One region of the Streptomyces sp. NPDC002276 genome, then DNA from elsewhere that is predicted to be linked to it. Evidence: riboswitches for the same ligand, from Rfam matches in the RefSeq annotation. Region 1 holds a riboswitch; each other region holds the start of a gene.
What was found. Region 1 has a riboswitch for cyclic di-AMP ahead of ACWIHT_RS21065 (M23 family metallopeptidase). Riboswitches for the same ligand answer to the same signal wherever they lie in the genome.
Positions count from the first base shown of each region.

Region 1 (4,427 bases):
GACCTTCTTCGTGCGCATCGTCATGTCCCCTTTCGCGCACCCCCTGTTCACCGTCCTGACCGGCATCGGCTTCGGCCTCGCCGCCCGCTCCCCCGACCGGCGCCACGTCCGGCGCGTCCTGGTGCCGCTGACCGGACTGCTGCTCGCGATGGGCATGCACGCGGTCTGGAACGGCTCCTCGACCTTCGGCCAGTACGGCTTCTTCGAGGTCTACGGCCTGTTCATGGTGCCCGCGTTCGGCCTGCTGACCTGGCTCGCGGTCTGGACCCGGCAGCGTGAACTGCGCGCCGTGCGCGAGGAGTTGCCCGTGTATGTCCTCGCGGGCTGGCTGACCCCGAGCGAACCGTTCGTGCTCGGCTCGATGCGGGGCCGCCGGCTGGCCCGCGAGTACGCCAGCCACTGTCTCGGCCGCCCCGCCGCCCGCTCGGTGGCCCGTTACGAGGCCTGTGCGACCTCCCTGGCGTTCCTGCGGTACCGGGCCGCGCGGGGCCGGGTCGGCGCCGAATTCGCCGTACGGGAAGGGGAGTTGCTGCGCGAGCTGTGGCAGGGGCGGGAGGTGGCGCGGCCCGCGCTGGAGTACGCGGCGCGGCGGATCGCGCCGCCGGTGCCGGTGGTGGTGCCACCGTGGCCGGTGTACGGGAACACGGCGGCACCGCAGTCCGCGTACAACCCGTACCGGACCTGACGACCGTCAGGCGGAGGCCTGCGTCAGCTGCTCGATCTCGGCGTCCGTGAGGGCCAGTTCGGCCACGGCGAGCAGGTCGGGCAGTTGGTCCAGGCTTCTGGCGGAGGCGATCGGGGCGGCGACCGTGGGCTGGGCGGCGAGCCAGGCGAGGGCGACCGTCGCGACGGAGGCGTCGTGGGCCTGGGCGACCTCGTCCAAGGCGGTCAGGACCTTCTGGCCGCGCTCCGAGGCGAGGTACTTGCCGGCGAGTCCGGCGCGCGGGCTGTCCACGGTCGTACCGGGCCGGTACTTGCCGGTGAGGAAGCCGGCCGCGAGGGCGAAGTAGGGGAGCGCCGCGAGGCCGTTGCGCTCGGCCACGTCCCGGAGTTCGCCCTCGTAGGTGTCGCGCGAGACGAGGTTGTAGTGGGGCTGGATCGCGACGTAGCGGGCCAGGCCCTCGCGGTCGGAGAAGTCGAGGGAGGCCTGAAGGCGCTCGGGCGTGATGTTGGAGGCGGCGATGTGCCGCACCTTGCCCGCCTTGACCAGTTCGTCGAGCGCGCCGACGATCTCCTCGACCGGCACCTCGACCTGGTCGAAGTGGGGGTAGTAGAGGTCGATGTGGTCGGTGTCCAGGCGGCGCAGGGAGGCCTCGGCGGCGGCCTTGATGTTGGCGGCGGACAGGCCCGGGTACTCGGGGTGCTGGCTGACCTTGGTGGCGATGACGACGTCGGAGCGGTTGCCGCGGGCCTTGACCCACTTGCCGATGACGGTCTCGGACTCGCCGCCCTGGTTGCCCGGGGCGAACGCCGAGTAGGAGTCGGCGGTGTCGACGAAGTTGCCGCCCGCGGCGGCGTACGCGTCCAGCACGGCGAAGGAAGTCGCCTCGTCGGCGGTCCAGCCGAAGACGTTGCCGCCGAGGTTCAGCGGGAAGATCTCCAGATCGGACCGGCCCAGCTTGCGAAGAGAAGTCATGCTCTACGACAACTGCCGGACCGGAACCGGATATTCCAACAGGTGGTTCAAGGGTGCGTCAGGGATTGAGGCCCTTGCTGCGCAGCCAGGGCGCCGGGTCGCTCGCGGTGGCTGCGCCGTTGATGTGGACCTCAAGGTGCAGGTGCGGCCCGGTCACGTTCCCGGTGGCGCCCACGCGGCCGATGACGTCTCCGGTGGCGACCTTCTGGCCGACGCTGACGTTGATCGAGGACTGGTGGCAGAACCACAGCTCGGTGCCGTCGTCGAGGGTGAGGATCGTGCGGTAGCCGTAGGACCCCGCCCAGCCCGCCTCGGTGACCGTGCCGCTGTGGATGGCCTTGATCAGCGTGCCGGTGGGGGCGGCGAAGTCGAGTCCGGTGTGGTAGCCGGAGGACCACATGGAGCCGGCCTGGCCGAAGGTGCCGGTGATCGTGTACGAGCCGACCGGCAGCGTGTACTGCTTGGCGAGCGCGGCGAGCTTCGCCGTCTCCGCCTTCTTCTTGGCGGCGGCCTCGGCGTCCTTCTTGGCGTCGGCGGCCTTCTTCGCGGCGTCCTGCTCGGCCTTCGCGGCGGCGGCGTCGACCTGCTTGGCGACGGCGGCCTCGGCGGCGGCCTGGGACTTGCCGTCGACCTGGAGCTGCTGGAGCTCGGCCTGTTCCATGATCCGGTTGCGCAGCAGTTCGCCCGCGTCCGAGGTGCCCTTGGCGGTCTCGGTGGTGGTCACGCCGACGCTGCTGAGCGCGGTCGCGGAACCCTTCGGCGTACTGGGGGAGTCGTCCAGCAGGTGGCCCACGGAGGGCAGGTCGGGCATGGAGATCGAGACGGGCGGCTTGCCGGTGTTGGCGCTGGCCATCCCGCCGGCGCTGACGGCGGCTATGACACCGACGCCCAGGACGGTGGAGCTGCGGGCGAATCCCCCGCCACCACGCTGCTTGGCGACACGGTGCTTGCCGCGGTTGGGAAGAACGGACTCCGCGCTGGGGTTCCACTCCTCCCAGGGGCCCTCGTCGGGGCGGAAACCGCCGTAGACGAACGGGGCTTCTGGGGCAGCCTGGTTGGACGCCACGTGGGCGTGCTCCTTTCCTTCCTTCTCGCCTACCGGGTTAGCTGACGGGTTCGGAGCAGGAAGGTCTCCTACGCGCGTAAACCGGTCGTGTTGCCACGACTGTCGACGTGCGATTCACCCCAAGTGGTGGTTCCCCGGTTCCCTCGCGGGATTCGGCGCGTGCGCACGGAGCTGTCTCTTGTGACGGCTGGGACGACCGTGCTGCGTTATCGAACGTTAATAGACACAGGCGCCCGTTTCCAAGCCTGTTCGCTTGATCATTAACCTTTCCTTGCTGGACGAAGGGCCCATGACCGGCGAAAAACGGGTGAGTTGACCGGTCATGGATGGCGTACCGCGATCATCGCCATGTCGTCGGTCATCCCGCCCCCGGAGTAGCGGCGCACCTCCTTGGCCAGGAGGCCGAGCAACGCCTCGGGGCTGCGGAAGGTCCGCCCGGCGAGCCGCTCCCCGGGGTCGTAGAACACGCCGTGGCAGTCGCGGGCCTCGGACAGGCCGTCGGTGTAGAGGAGCAGGGTGGCGCCGCCGGGGAACGCGAACTCCTCGGCCCGGTCGGGCCAGAACCCCAACTCGCCCATTCCCAGGGGCAGTGCGGGTTCCTTGACGAGCAGGGTGTCCACGGTGCCGTCCGCGTGCAGGAGCAGCGGCGGCGGGTGGCCCCGGTCGACGATCCTCAAGACGCCGTCGCCGTGCGGGAGTTCGGCGAGTACGGCTGTGGTGAACCCCTCGAACGCGTCCAGCCCGTCGCGCCGGGTGCCCTCGCGCGCGAGCGCCCGCTCCAGCCGCTGCGCGACCGCCTCCAGGGTGCTCTCCTGCTCGGCGGCCTCCCGGAACGCCCCGATGACGACCGCCACGGCGGCGACCGCGCCCATGCCCTTCCCGCGTACGTCGCCCACGACCAGCCGTACGCCGTGCGGGGTGTCCTGGACCGCGTACAGGTCGCCGCCGATGAACGCGCCTTCCTGCGCCGCCTCGTAGCGGGCGGCGATCTCGAACCCGCCGATGCGCTCGGCCGGTTCGGGCAGTACGGCGCGCTGGGCGGCCTCGGCGATCTCGCGCACGGAGGCGAGTTGTTCGCTGCGGCGGCGGACGAGGGCGTTGATGAGGACGGCGAGACCGGCGACCGTCGCCACGGTGGCCATCTCGGTGACCGCGTCGATACGGAGGACGATGCCGAGCCTGATGTGGATGACGAGGACGACGGCGACCGAGGCCAGGCCGGTGAGGACGGTGCCGCGCCGCGAGTAGAGCGGGGCGGCGACGAGCGGGGCGGCGGTGAAGAAGGGGGCCGCCGTGAAGGCCTGCGGGGTGAAGTAGTCGTAGCACGCGCCGACGATCAGCAGCAGGGCGGGCAACCGACGGACGAGGGTGAGGACGCGCCCGCCGGCTCGCACATACGTACCCTCCTCCACGCGTCCAGTTTTTCCTGGCGGGGGGAGGGCTGCGAGCGGGGTGGGCCGACCGGGGTGGAGAAAACTGCGGGAAAACACCAAGGGCCGGAATCCATGTTCTGGATTCCGGCCCTTGGCCTTGAGTAGCGGGGACAGGATTTGAACCTGCGACCTCTGGGTTATGAGCCCAGCGAGCTACCGAGCTGCTCCACCCCGCGCCGTTGTGTTCCCAACTATACGCCATCCGCGGGGTCCGATGTCACACACGTTTCAGTCGGCGGGGTTACCGGCGTGCGTGAGGGTCTCCCAGGAAACGAAGAGGTCGTCGCTGCCG
Region 1 is NZ_JBSFCQ010000008.1:20,145-24,571, forward strand. Features, by position in the region: gene ACWIHT_RS21055 (PrsW family intramembrane metalloprotease) at 1-685, shown strand, start outside; gene ACWIHT_RS21060 (aldo/keto reductase) at 692-1,636, opposite strand; gene ACWIHT_RS21065 (M23 family metallopeptidase) at 1,695-2,702, opposite strand; cyclic di-AMP (ydaO/yuaA leader) riboswitch at 2,714-2,870, opposite strand; gene ACWIHT_RS21070 (PP2C family protein-serine/threonine phosphatase) at 3,023-4,114, opposite strand; tRNA gene ACWIHT_RS21075 (tRNA-Met) at 4,238-4,311, opposite strand; gene ACWIHT_RS21080 (alginate lyase family protein) at 4,364-4,427, opposite strand, start outside.

Region 2 (4,427 bases), on a different contig from region 1:
CTCGACCGGCTGGCGAAGCTGGTCGCGGAGGGTCTTGAGGAACTCCCCGAGACCGTCTGAGTTACCCGCAATTGATGGTTGCGGTGATTTCGCCGCAAAACCGATGTGCCGCAACCTCGAAGGGCTCGCCCGAATTACCGGGCGAGCCCTTCGCAATTCCACTTGCGGGCAGCAGAAATAATCCCCCGCGAATTATCCCCTCTTTGTATACGGCGCCCGTGTTAATGCCGGAGACCCGACATGTTTACGGGAGGTTGCGAAGTCCTCACACGGTCCGTGCCGTTCGCGCCGCCGGGAAAGCGCAGCCGGTGCGCGGTGCCCGCGCGCTCGGTGTGCAGGGCCGTGATCGCCCGCGCGCGCTCGCCGTCGCCGCGCGCCACGGCGTCCACGATGGCCCCGTGCTCCGCCCAGGACTCCACGGGGTTGGCCGGTGCCTCCACCGCGTACATCCAGGCGATCTTGTGCCGCAGCTGGGTCAGCATCGAGGTCAGCGCGGGGCTCCCGGAGGCCTGGGCCAGCGTCTCGTGGAACCAGCTGCCCAGGGAGCGCAGATCCTCGCTGTTGCCCCTCCTGGCGCGCTCCTGGCCCAGCCGGACGAGGCCTCGCAGCACCTTGAGGTGGGCCTCGGTGCGCCGCTGGGCGGCCCGCGAGGCGCCGAGCGGCTCCAGCAGCATCCGCATCTCCAGCAGGTCGGCGGCCTCCTGCTCGGTCGGTTCCGCGACGCACGCGCCCGCGTGCCGCCGGGTCACCACGAACCCCTCCGCCTCCAGCGTGCGCAGGGCCTCGCGCACGGGCACGCGCGAGACGCCGTACCGGCGCGCGAGGAGTTCCTCCGTGAGCCGGCCGCCGCGCTCGTAGACACCGGCGACGATGTCGTCCCGGATCGCCGTGCATACCGAGTGCGCCGGAATACGCATGTCCGACCTCCGCCTTAATCCCCGTGAAACGTCGACGATTGACGTGTGTTCCGTGACTCTATTGCAATCAGCGGGAATTTCCGATGGCGGACCGGAATCCATGGATATTTTTTGGACAGGAGGGGTCCGGAAACGCCGAAAGCCCCGGCGGACGGCCGGGGCTCCAGGAAGTGCGGTGGTGCGTCGTCAGACGTTGACGCCGTGCTTGCGGAGGTAGGCGACGGGGTCGACGTCGGAGCCGTACTCGGCGGTCGTACGGGCCTCGAAGTGGAGGTGCGGTCCGGTGACGTTGCCGGTCGCCCCGGAGAGGCCGATCTGCTGGCCCGGGGTGACCTGCTGGCCGACCGAGACACCGATGGACGACAGGTGGCCGTACATGGTGTACATGCCGTCGGCCATCTTGATCACGACCTCGTTGCCGTACGAGCCGCCCCAGCCGGCCTCGACGACGGTGCCGGAGCCCACCGCGTGGACGCTGGTGCCGGTCGAGGCGTGGAAGTCGATGCCCGTGTGGGCGCCGGAGGACCACAGGGAGCCGCCGGTCTTGTAGCCGGTGGACACATAGGAGTTGGCGACCGGCGCGACGAAGGTGTTGAGCCGCTTGCGCTCGGCCTCGCGGGCGGCGCGCGCCTGGGCCTCACGGGCCGCCTCGGCCTGGGCGGCGGCCTTGGCGCGGGCGGTCTCCTCGGCGAGCGTCTCGGCGGCGGCCTGCCGCTGGGCGACGGCCTGGGCGTCGATCTTCTCGGCCACGGCATCGCCCATGGCGACGACCGGGGTGAGGCCGGTCTGCTCGGGGGCGGGCTCGGCGGCGAACGCGGGGGCGCTCGCCAGGGTGCCGACGACTCCGGTGGCGGCGAACGCGGCGACACTCGCGGCGCGAACGGTGGTGCGGTGGGTCCGGCTCGGGCGACGGTGCTTCCCGGTGGCGCGGGTGAACGCCATGAAGTGGCTGGTCCTTTCCTTCCTTCTCGCCTACCGGGTTAGCTGACGGGTTCGGAGCAGGAAGGTCTCCTACGGACTCCCGCCACACGCGCGGGCGTCCGATTCACCCCAGGGACTCATGTGGGTCCCCGGCTCCCCTGGCTCGCGCCGTACGGGGACTCGGCGATGACTGTCCGGTGCCGCGAGTGCGGCGCGGTGCCTGACGGACAGCCGGACCGACGCTAAGGGGGGCCACTTTCAATCCCCAAACGGATCACGGTTTTTGTAGCGCACGCCACAGGGCAGACAGGCAACCTCTCCCCCAATTCGGACAATAGGGAGCCCTGGTGGCGCTTCCGTCACCAGGGCTCCCCCACGCGCGCGTGCCGCTGTCGCGTCTACTCCGCCGGAACGACGGTCACTTCGCCGATGCCGAGGGCCTCGACGGGCTCCTTGATCTGCTCCGCGTCGCCGACGAGGATCGTCACCAGACGGTCCACCGGGAAGGCGTTCACGACCGCCGCGGTCGCCTCCACGGTGCCGGTCGCGGCGAGCTGCCGGTACAGCGTCGCCTGGTAGTCGTCGGGCAGGTGCTGCTCGACCTGGTCGGCCAGCGTGCTCGCCACGGCCGCCGCGGTCTCGTACTTGAGCGGCGCCACGCCGACGAGGTTCTGTACGGCGATGTCCCGCTCGGCGTCGGTGAGTCCGCCCTCGGCGAGCTTGCGGAGCACCGTCCACAGGTCGTCGAGTGCGGGACCCGTGTTCGGGGTGTCCACGGAGCCGCTGATCGCGAGCATCGACACGCCCGTGCCGTCGGGTGCCGAACGCAGCACCTGGCCGAACGCGCGCACACCGTAGGTGTAGCCCTTCTCCTCGCGCAGGACGCGGTCCAGGCGGGAGGTGAGGGTGCCGCCGAGGCAGTACGTGCCGAGCACCTGCGCGGGCCACACGCGGTCGTGCCGGTCGGCTCCGACGCGGCCGATGAGCAGCTGCGTCTGGACGGCGCCGGGCCGGTGCACGATCACGACCCGCCCGGTGTCGTCGGCGGTCACCGGCGGCACGGGGCGCGGCTGCGCGGTGGAACCGGTCCACGAGCCCAGGGTGTCGGCGAGCAGCGCGTCCAGGTCGATGCCGGTGAGGTCGCCGACGACCACGGCGGTGGCGGTCGCGGGGCGGACATGCCGGTCGTAGAAGGCGCGTACGGCCGTGGAGTCGATCTTCTGGACCGTCTCCTCGGTGCCCTGGCGGGGGCGCGACATGCGCGAGCTCGCCGGGAACAGCTCCTTGGAGAGCTCCTTGGCCGCGCGGCGGGACGGGTTGGCCGTCTCGTGCGGGATCTCGTCGAGGCGGTTGCGGACCAGCCGCTCGACCTCGCTGTCCGCGAAGGCGGGCGCCCTGAGGGCGTCCGACAGCAGGCCGAGGCCCTTGGCCAGGCGCGAGGCGGGGACCTCCAGGCTCAGGCGCAGCCCCGGGTGGTCGGCGTGCGCGTCGAGGGTGGCGCCGGAGCGCTCCAGCTCGGCGGCGAACTCCTCCGCTGAGTGCTTGTCGGTGCCTTCGGAGAAGGCCCGCGCGGTGATCGTGGCGACGCCGTCCAGGCCTGCCGGTTCGGCCTCCAGGGGCGCGTCGAGGAGCACCTCGACGGCGACAACCTGCTGGCCGGGGCGGTGGCAGCGCAGGACGGTCAGGCCGTTGCCGAGCGTGCCACGCTCGGGCGCCGGGAAGGCCCACGGCCTGGCCTCGCCGGCCTGGGGCTGCGGGTGGAACTCCATCGTGGCGAGCTCGGTCACTTGGCCGCCTCCTCGTTCTCGTCGCCGGCCTCGGCCGCTGCTTCGTCGGCGTCCTCGTCCGCGATCGGCTCGTAGACGAGCACCGCGCGGTTGTCGGGCCGCAGTCGCGCCTTGGCGACCTCCTGGACCTCCTCCGCCGTCACGTCCAGGACGCGCTGTACGGCGGTCAGGGCGAGCTGCGGGTCGCCGAACAGGACGGCGTAGCGGCACAGTTCGTCCGCGCGGCCCGCGACCGTGCCCAGCCGGTCCAGCCACTCGCGCTCCAACTGGGCCTGGGCGCGCTCCATTTCCTCGGCCGTGGGGCCCTCCGCGGCGAACCGGGCGAGCTCCTCGTCGATGGCGGCCTCGATGACGGGCACCTCGACGTCACCGGACGTCTTGACGTCCAGCCATCCCAGGGAGGGCGCTCCGGCCAGCCGCAGCAGCCCGAAGCCGGCCGCGACGGCCGTACGGTCGCGTCGTACGAGGCGGTTGTAGAGGAGCGAGGACTCGCCGCCGCCGAGGATGGTGAGGGCGAGGTCGGCCGCGTCGGACGCGCGCGTGCCGTCCTCCGGGAGCCGGTAGGCGCACATCAGGGCGCGCGCCGGGACCTCTTCCTCGACGATCTCGCGCAGCTCGGCGCCCATCGTGTCGGGCAGTGCGCCGTCACGGGGTGCGGGCTTGCCGTCGTGCGAGGCGATGGACCCGAAGTACTTCTCGATCCAGGCGAGCGTCTGCTCGGGGTCGATGTCGCCGACCACGGACAGGACCGCGTTGTTGGGCGCGTAGTAGGTGCGGAAGAACGCGCGCGCGTCCTCCAGGG
Region 2 is NZ_JBSFCQ010000003.1:635,923-640,349, forward strand. Features, by position in the region: gene ACWIHT_RS11600 (HPr family phosphocarrier protein) at 1-60, shown strand, start outside; gene ACWIHT_RS11605 (GntR family transcriptional regulator) at 222-917, opposite strand; gene ACWIHT_RS11610 (M23 family metallopeptidase) at 1,104-1,859, opposite strand; cyclic di-AMP (ydaO/yuaA leader) riboswitch at 1,873-2,034, opposite strand; gene ACWIHT_RS11615 (M16 family metallopeptidase) at 2,237-3,625, opposite strand; gene ACWIHT_RS11620 (M16 family metallopeptidase) at 3,622-4,427, opposite strand, start outside.
Region 2: linked by a shared signal. The riboswitch ahead of ACWIHT_RS11610 (M23 family metallopeptidase) and the one ahead of ACWIHT_RS21065 (M23 family metallopeptidase) in region 1 are both predicted to bind cyclic di-AMP.

Region 3 (4,427 bases), on a different contig from region 1:
TTCGCCACCCGCTCCGTCACCCTCGGCGGGCAGGACATCGCGGCCGGCGATCCCGTACTGGTCGTCCTGGCCGCGGCGGACCGCGATCCGGAACGGTTCGCCGATCCCGACGTCCTCGACCTCGGTCGGCGTGACAATCAACACCTCGGCTACGGCCACGGCATCCACTACTGCCTCGGCGCCCCGCTCGCCCGCCTGGAGGGACAGACCGCGCTCGCCACCCTCCTCACCCGCCTGCCCGACCTCCAACTCGCGGCGGATCCGGCCGACTTGCGCTGGCGCGGCGGCCTCATCATGCGCGGACTGCGCACCCTGCCAGTGGAGTTCACCCCCGGAGCGACCACACCAAACCCGTAAACCCGGACCGAACGGGCCATCTCGCCGCGTAAACCCGAAGATGACAGTTCCTCAACTCTGTGATCTTCACGTGATCTACGTGGCATTAACTTGTGACAAGTGATCGACTGCGGCTACGTTCACGTACCAGCGCGGCGCCCCGCAGCACCCGTCGCGCGGTCCCCCCGCCGTCACGCGAAAGGCCTCCGCATGCTCTCCGGGAACGGTCGTCACCGTCGCCCCCGCCAGGCTCCGGCAATGCTCGTCGCGGCCGGCGTGACCGGCTCCGCCATCGCCATCCCCCTCCTCGGCGCCGCCGCCGCGAACGCCGCCGACGGCACCACCTGGGACAAGGTGGCCCAGTGCGAGACCGGCGGCTCCTGGAGCGAGAACAGCGGCAACGGCCACTACGGCGGGCTCCAGCTGACCCAGGACGACTGGAACAAGTACGGCGGCCAGGACTACGCACCGACCGCCGACCTCGCCAGTCGCTCCCAGCAGATAGCCGTCGCCGAGAAGATCCTCGACGCCAAGGGCACCTCCGAGTGGGTCACCTGCGCGCTGGTCGCCGGCCTCACCACGACCTCGGGCTCGGCGGACGTCGACACCGGAGTCGCGAGCGACTCGCCGTCGACCGGTGCGACCGGCTCGTCGGGCTCCTCGGGCTCCTCGGGTTCTTCGGCTTCCTCCGACTCCTCCGATTCCTCGGACTCTTCCGGTGCCTCCGGATCGTTCGGGTTGTCCAACTCCGGCAACACGGAGCCGACCCCCTCCGATGCGTCCGACTCGCAGAGCCCGACCCCCTCCGCGACGGACAACCCCGCCAAGTCCGACAAGTCCACCACTCCTTCGACGGACGACGGCTCGGCCACCGCCTCCCCGAAACTCGACGAATCGGACAACTCGGAGCAGGCGGTGGGCAAGTGGAGCCTCGTCGACACCGGCGCGCTCGACGACTCCACCGATGACGGCGTCGAGCAGCAGAGCACCGGCAAGCACCGCGGCGCGAGCGCCGAGGAGAGCGTGACGCCCAAGACGTACACCGTCCGCGCCGGCGACTCTCTCGCGTCCATCGCCGACTCCCTTGACTTCGACGGCGGATGGCGCGCGCTGTACGCCGAGAACAAAAAGGTGATAGGCGCCGATCCGTCCGCTGTCGTCGCCGGTCAGACCCTGGACGTCAGTGCTGAAACGGGCGGAAAGTAGCAGCAAAACAGCGGGAGTTCACGTCACGCTTCGCGCCGAATGTCCGCTTTGGTGAAAGTGTGGGATGAGTCTCAGAAGCCCTGATCGTCTTTGAAATCCCGTGCCTTCCCTGTCTACGGTCAAGGCCGCTCGTCACCACGAGCCCCGGCTGCCGCACACGCCGAGTCCTGCCAGCGGCCTCCGGGAACAGTCGTCGCGTCAAGCGCCGTAGGCAGGAGCGGGGGACCCAAGGTAAGTGCCGGGCCCGGGAGTTGAGAGACACCGGAACCGGCTTGGGGTTAAGTCGCGCACCGAGAGGTGCGCGGCCGGGCAACTCACACGGCCCGAACCCGACAGCTCACCTCGTAGGCGTCGGTGAGGGGATTGGGATCTTCCATGCTGTTTTCCAGCAAGGGCAAGCACCGCCGTCCGACAGTTCTTCAGCGGTCTACCCGCGTCGCCACGCTCGCCGGCGTGACCGGTGTCGCCATCGCCGCCCCGCTCATGGCGGCCGGCAACGCCTCCGCCGCCACCGCCTCCGAGTGGGACACGGTCGCCAGCTGCGAGTCCGGCGGCAACTGGTCCATCAACACCGGAAACGGCTACTACGGCGGTCTCCAGTTCTCCGCCTCGACGTGGGCCGCGTACGGCGGCACCGCCTACGCCTCCACCGCGAACCAGGCCTCCAAGTCCCAGCAGATAGCCGTGGCCGAGAAGGTTCTCGCCGCCCAGGGCAAGGGTGCCTGGCCCACCTGCGGCACCGGCCTCTCCAGCGCCACCTACTCCGGCGGCAGCTCCTCCAGCTCCTCGAACAGCAGCGGCTCGTCGAGCAAGAGCACCACCGAGCGCTCCACGACCGACACCACCGCCTCCCGCTCCGCCGAGCGCCCGGCCGTGAAGAAGACCGTCACCACCCCGACCGGCAAGAAGGTCAAGAAGGGTGACGGCGAGTACAAGGTCGTCAAGGGCGACACCCTCAGCTCCATCGCCGAGAAGCACAAGGTCAAGGGCGGCTGGCAGCAGCTGTTCAAGCTGAACAAGAGCATCATCGACGACGCCGACTTCATCTACCCGGGTCAGCAGCTGCACCTTAAGTAGCACTCAGCTGAACCACAGCGCCCTCACATCCGTGGACTGCACTATGGAGACCTCGTGAGGGTCACCCCCGTCCCCCACGGGCTCCCCGCTCCGGTGCGTGTTCCCCCGTACGCACCGGGGCGGGGCTTTTTTGTTTCCGCTTCAGGGAACCTTTTTGTTCCGTTCGGAAACAATTTACTCTCGGTTCTGTCCATCAGGCGGCCGACCGGATGGCCAATCGCCCCGAGCCGGTTAGGCTCGTCTCGCAGAGCCGCTGCGGTGTTGCCGTAGCCGCGTCAGACCCCAAGAAGGAGATGCTCGTGCCGTCCATCGACGTCGTCGTAGCCCGGGAAATCCTGGACTCCCGAGGCAACCCCACGGTCGAGGTCGAGGTCGGCCTCGACGACGGCAGCACGGGTCGTGCCGCCGTTCCGTCCGGCGCCTCCACGGGTGCCTTCGAAGCCGTCGAACTGCGTGACGGCGACCCCAACCGCTACGGCGGCAAGGGTGTCGAGAAGGCCGTACTCGCCGTCATCGAGCAGATCGGCCCGGAGCTGGTCGGCTACGACGCCACCGAGCAGCGCCTGATCGACCAGGCGATGTTCGACCTGGACGCCACCGACAACAAGGGCTCGCTCGGCGCCAACGCCATCCTCGGCGTCTCCCTCGCCGTCGCGCACGCCGCCTCCGAGGCGTCCGACCTTCCGCTGTTCCGCTACCTCGGTGGCCCGAACGCGCACCTGCTGCCCGTTCCGATGATGAACATCCTGAACGGCGGCTCGCACGCCGACTCGAACGTGGACATCCAGGAGTTCATGATCGCCCCGATCGGCGCGGAGTCCTTCTCCGAGGCGCTGCGCTGGGGCGCCGAGGTCTACCACACCCTCAAGAAGGTGCTGAAGACCAAGGGCCTGTCCACCGGCCTCGGCGACGAGGGCGGCTTCGCCCCGAACCTGGAGTCCAACCGCGCCGCCCTCGACCTCATCCTTGAGGCCATCAAGCAGGCCGGTTACATCCCCGGCGAGCAGATCGCGCTCGCGCTCGACGTCGCCGCGTCCGAGTTCTACAAGGACGGCAAGTACGAGTTCGAGGGCAAGTCCCGCTCGGCCGCCGAGATGACCGAGTACTACGAGGAGCTCGTGGCGGCCTACCCGCTCGTCTCCATCGAGGACCCGCTGTACGAGGACGACTGGGCCGGCTGGAAGGTCATCACCGACCGCATCGGCGAGAAGGTCCAGATCGTCGGCGACGACCTCTTCGTCACCAACCCCGAGCGCCTCGCCCGCGGCATCGAGGAGGGCACCGCCAACGCCCTGCTCGTCAAGGTGAACCAGATCGGCTCGCTGACCGAGACCCTGGACGCCGTCGAGATGGCCCAGCGCAACGGCTTCAAGTGCATGATGTCCCACCGCTCCGGCGAGACCGAGGACGTCACCATCGCCGACCTCGCCGTCGCGGTGAACTGCGGCCAGATCAAGACCGGCGCCCCGGCCCGCTCGGACCGCGTCGCCAAGTACAACCAGCTCCTGCGCATCGAGGAGATCCTCGACGACGCGGCCGAGTACGCGGGCCGCAGCGCGTTCCCCCGCTTCAAGGGCTGAGCCGTACAGGGCTAAGCCTTAGCCAGTCGTACGTACGTCCCCGCACCCGGTCCCGTACCGTGTGCGGGGACGTACGCACGTGTGAAGGGGAGGCGGGACATGGCCGTGAAGGACCGGGACCGGTTCTCCACCGCGACCAGGCTGAAGCTGCTCGGCGAGCAGACGGCGGCCCGTGTCTACCGCTCCCAGACCAAACGGCAGGCCCGCCGCTCCCGGCTCACCGGCCGC
Region 3 is NZ_JBSFCQ010000002.1:28,851-33,277, forward strand. Features, by position in the region: gene ACWIHT_RS05225 (cytochrome P450 family protein) at 1-357, shown strand, start outside; gene ACWIHT_RS05230 (transglycosylase family protein) at 547-1,542, shown strand; cyclic di-AMP (ydaO/yuaA leader) riboswitch at 1,736-1,908, shown strand; gene ACWIHT_RS05235 (transglycosylase family protein) at 1,918-2,619, shown strand; gene eno (phosphopyruvate hydratase) at 2,913-4,199, shown strand; gene ACWIHT_RS05245 (FtsB family cell division protein) at 4,299-4,427, shown strand, end outside.
Region 3: linked by a shared signal. The riboswitch ahead of ACWIHT_RS05235 (transglycosylase family protein) and the one ahead of ACWIHT_RS21065 (M23 family metallopeptidase) in region 1 are both predicted to bind cyclic di-AMP.

Region 4 (4,427 bases), on a different contig from region 1:
CCGTCGGCTCACCCGAGCCGCCACCCGCACCCTGGCCGCCGCCGGAACCGTCACCCGAACCGCCGCCGTTGCCCGAACCGCCGCCCGATCCCGGGTCGTTGTCCGTGCCGGCGCCGCACTTCTCGCCGCTGTTGATGCAGGTGACCATGTCGTTCATCAGGCTCTCGGAGAACACGTTGATGAAGTCGCCGTGGTCGGTGACGGGCTTGTGCTGCTGCTCGGGGAAGGAGTCCACCGCGAACAGTGGGCTCGTCTTGCCGCCGTCCTGGAGGCTCGGCGCGTCGACGGCGTAGACGATCCGCTGCACCAGCTGCGGAATGGCCTCGAAGCCGGCCGGGCAGGCGCCGTCGGCGGCCTCGAAGGCCACGTGGGTGCGGTGGTTGGCGCTGTCGATGTTGCGGCCGTCCCAGCAGCTCTGGAACTTGAAGGTGCGCACGACGTCACTGCCGGACGGGCACAGCGGGTACTTGTCCTTGAGCTGACGGTCCTCGAACCCGGTGCAGCTCCAAGAGGCGTTGGCGTTGGCCGGGCCGTTGACGAAGGCCTTCGCGTCGCCGGTGATGATGCGCAGAAGGCGCGGCATCGCGACGACCTTGCTCTGCGGGTTGCCCTCGAAGGTCAGGGTGACCTGCTTGGCCGTGACGATCTCGCCGGTGTTGCCCTCGGTGCCGCCGCCGGGCTTGTCGGCGTCCCGCTCCTGCTTGCCGTTCTGCAGGCGCAGCACCGGCCAGTAGTAGGTGGACTTGTCGCCCGGGTTCTCGCAGCTCGTGTCGGCGTTCGCGAGGTCCTGGTCGCTGGCGAAGGCGTTGTTGGACTGGTTGCCGATGTAGTCGTGGAAGTGGTGGGCGCCGTTGGTGACACCGGGCGCGACGATCACGTTGTCGGAGTTGAACAGGCCGTTCTCGTTCACCCCGCAGGCGGTGACGAACGTACCGCGCGAGGCGCCCGCCTGCTGCTGCGGAGCGTTCACATTCGGCTGTACGGAGGTGATGTCCGCGTAGTCAGAGGCGACCGGCCCGTTGGTGGACTGCTGCTGGCCCTGCTGACCCTGGCCGCCCTGGTCCCCGGTGCTGGCGCTGGCGCTCTGGTCGTCGCCGTTGCCTCCCTGGTCACCCTGATCGCCGGTCTCGTTCGTGGGCGCGATCAGCGTGCAGGCGGCGAGGGCGTCGAGTCCCTCCGGGCGGTCCCCGACCTGCGCGATGGCGTCGTCGATCCGCCCGATGGTCTCGGCCCGCTTCTCCTTCAACGGATTCATGATCTCGTTGTCGGCGAAGGAGGCGTCCTGGCGAATGGAATCCCTTGAGTCCTGAAGTTTCTGGTAGGCCTCGGTTATCTGCTGGTCCAGATTCGCGAGTTCCTTGTCGACGTCGGCCTTCGCCTCGTCGGGCACCGTCGTCAACTGGGTACCGACGTCCGGGCAGTCGATCGTCGCGCCTCGCGATGCCGCGTCCGGAGACCCTTGTTGGGCGGAGTCACCGCCCCAACCACCTTCGGACGCCGACGCGTAGACGTTCGCCGCCATCAGTCCTCCGCCGCCCAGCATCAGGGCGACTGCTGCCATCGTCGCGCGTCGTGCGCCTGTGGGGCGTCTGCGCGTGTTGCGTGCCAAGGAAGTTGCTCCTACACGTATCGGTCGGCCCGGCTCGTCCCGGCATGGAAATCCCCCGACCCAATACGGAGCCGGGCCCCGGTGTGTTCAACCGTCCCAGAAATTCATAGCGACCTCTTATGGATCACCGGCCCCGGCGGGCTCCTGCCCCCTCGACACACCAGGGCGAGGTAAAGGTCACAAATACGTATCGGACATATCGCGCTTCAACCTTCACACGAGGCACACACGTTGGCTAAGTTGGCGCTCAGGCCGTACGACCTACTCCGGCGATCGGCGCCGGGCCGCACGGCTCGCGCCGAGTCCGGCGTGTCGCTCGCGACAGCCGGAGCCGGGGACCCAACCGAACTTGGGGTGAATCGGTCCAACTGCCCCTCAGGGCAAGGACCGTAGGGCAAACCTTCCGTGATCGACGCCCGAACCCGACAGCTAACCCGGTAGGCGCGAAGCGGAAGGAGCACGTCTGCCATGCCGGCAGAACGACGCACGCGCACCGGAGGCAGTGGCCCCACCGTGGACGACCGACCCAGCCGCGACGAAGTCCAGCGGCGGATCAACTCCCTTTACGACAGGGCCGAGACGGCCACCGGAAACTACAACGCCACACGTGCGATGTCCGGGAAACCGCGCAAGCGTGTCGAGGCCCGCCCCAGCGCGTCACGTCCTTCCGACCCCGCCGTCGAAGCCGTCACCCGGCAGCTGTTCGACCGCGCCCGCACCCAACTGGGCCCGACCGTACCGGCGATGCTGCCGCCCGGCAGGACCCCGGCCCGCCCGGCCGAGTCCCGCCCCGAGCGGTCCGAACGACCCGAGCGACGCCCCGAGCCCCAGAGCACCGGCCGCGAACTCGAAATGCAGCCCGGTCGCGCCGTGGCCGAACTGACCATGGGGACCACCGCCGCACCGGAGCCCACCGCCCCGCAACTCATGCCCCCCGTAGCGGAGTTGACCGCTGCACCCATTGCCGCGCTGCCTCCCGCCGCACAGGAGACACAGCAGTCTCCCGTGATGGCACAGATGCCGCAGATGTCACAGATGCCGCAGGCACAGGTACCTCAGGCGCAGGTGCCGCAGCCTCCGCAGATGTCTCAGATCGCCCAGATCGCGCAGATGGCTCAGGCCCAGATGTCGCAGACGCCCACGGCGACCGTCCTCGACCTGCCGCCGGTACCGCCCGCCCCGGCCGTCGACGTGCCGCCCGCGCGCGTCATGGCACCGCAGCAGTTCGCGACCGCCCCGGCACCGGCCTTCGACCCGCTCACCGCGAGCCTGGACCTGCTCCCGTCCATCGGCACACCGCGTACCGAGACCGCGCCGACGGGCGCCACCTGGCCGCCCCCGGAGACGGCCTGGCCCGCCCCGGAGACCACGTGGTCCACCGGACAGATGCCGATGGTGACCGAGCAACAACAGACCTGGTCGACAGGGCAGATGCCCGCGGTGACACAGCAACCGCCGTGGTCCACCGGCCAGTTCCCCGTGGTGACCGAGCAACAGCAGATGTGGTCGACAGGACAGATGCCAGCGGTGACCGAGCAACCTGCCTGGTCGACCGGGCAGATGCCCGCAGTCGCCGAGCAACCGGCCTGGTCCACGGGGCAGATACCTCTCATCCCCCAGCAGCCCACGGCCCAGCCCGAGTGGCAGCCCGCGCCGGAACCGTTTTGGCGCCCGCCCCAGCAGGAGTGGCAGCCGACCGCCCCCGCCCCCGAGGTCGCCTTCGCCGCGGCCCCGTCCGTCGCCCCCACACTCGCACCCCCCGCCCCTCCGGCCATGGCCCCGGAAGTCACCCTCCCACCGGCCCCGGCCATGAGCCCGGCGCCCGCCGCGGTCATCCCCACCACGACCGCACCGGACGCCGGCGCCCAGAGCAAGACCGCCACCGCGCTCGCCTTCGCCCGCGCGCAGATCGGCAGGCCCTGCCTGTGGGGCGCGGCGGGACCGGACGCGTACGACTGCTCCAGCCTCACCCAGGCCGCATGGAAGGCGGCGGGGGTCCTCCTCCCGCGCACCGCCCAGGAACAGTCCGGCGCGGGCGCCCTCGTCCCGCTCACGGACATCCACGCCGGCGATCTGATCTTCTTCTACGACAGCATCGACCACGTCGGCCTCTACACCGGCAACGGCCTGATGATCCACGCGCCGAGCCCCGGCACTCCGATACGCGAGGAGTCGATCTTCTACGCCGGTTCCGCCGCCATCCGGGGCGCCGTACGACCCGCCTGAGCCACTGGTTCACACGCGTCCCGCTACTCCCTGCGGGCCGCGTCGTTGCTCTGTACGAGTGGTGGAACCCAGGACACGGTCGTAGCGTCGAACCAGAAGACGGACGACGACCGTGTCCCGCAGGCGGGTCCACCGCCGGTGCGGGTGCGGAGTGACGGGTACGAACGGGCGGCCGGGAGCGGACATGTACAAACACACCATGGTCGGAGTCGTCACGGTCTGTGCCGCCGCTCTGCTGGCGCCGGCCGTGGGCACCTCGTCCGCGGCCCCGGCGACGGTGCACGCGCAACCGGTCGCCCAGCGGCAGCCCGCGGTCCCCGTGCTGGTCGACTGCCTCTGGCATCCCGAGGTGCGTCCCAGCGACTTCATGCTGGCCTGCGGCGACGGCAACAGCCGCCTGACGTCGCTGCGTTGGACCGACTGGAACGCCAACTCCGCGACGGCGACGGGCGTCAACTGGGTGAACGACTGCAAACCTTATTGCGCGGTGGGCAAGTTCCACTCCTTCCCGGTGACCGTGCGGCTCGACTCCGCGCAGACGTGGAAGCGGCATCCGCAGCTGCGGCAGTACGGCGAGATCACCCTGACGTAC
Region 4 is NZ_JBSFCQ010000001.1:642,581-647,007, reverse strand. Features, by position in the region: gene ACWIHT_RS03035 (DUF1996 domain-containing protein) at 1-1,561, opposite strand, end outside; cyclic di-AMP (ydaO/yuaA leader) riboswitch at 1,896-2,069, shown strand; gene ACWIHT_RS03030 (NlpC/P60 family protein) at 2,078-3,835, shown strand; gene ACWIHT_RS03025 (hypothetical protein) at 4,020-4,427, shown strand, end outside.
Region 4: linked by a shared signal. The riboswitch ahead of ACWIHT_RS03030 (NlpC/P60 family protein) and the one ahead of ACWIHT_RS21065 (M23 family metallopeptidase) in region 1 are both predicted to bind cyclic di-AMP.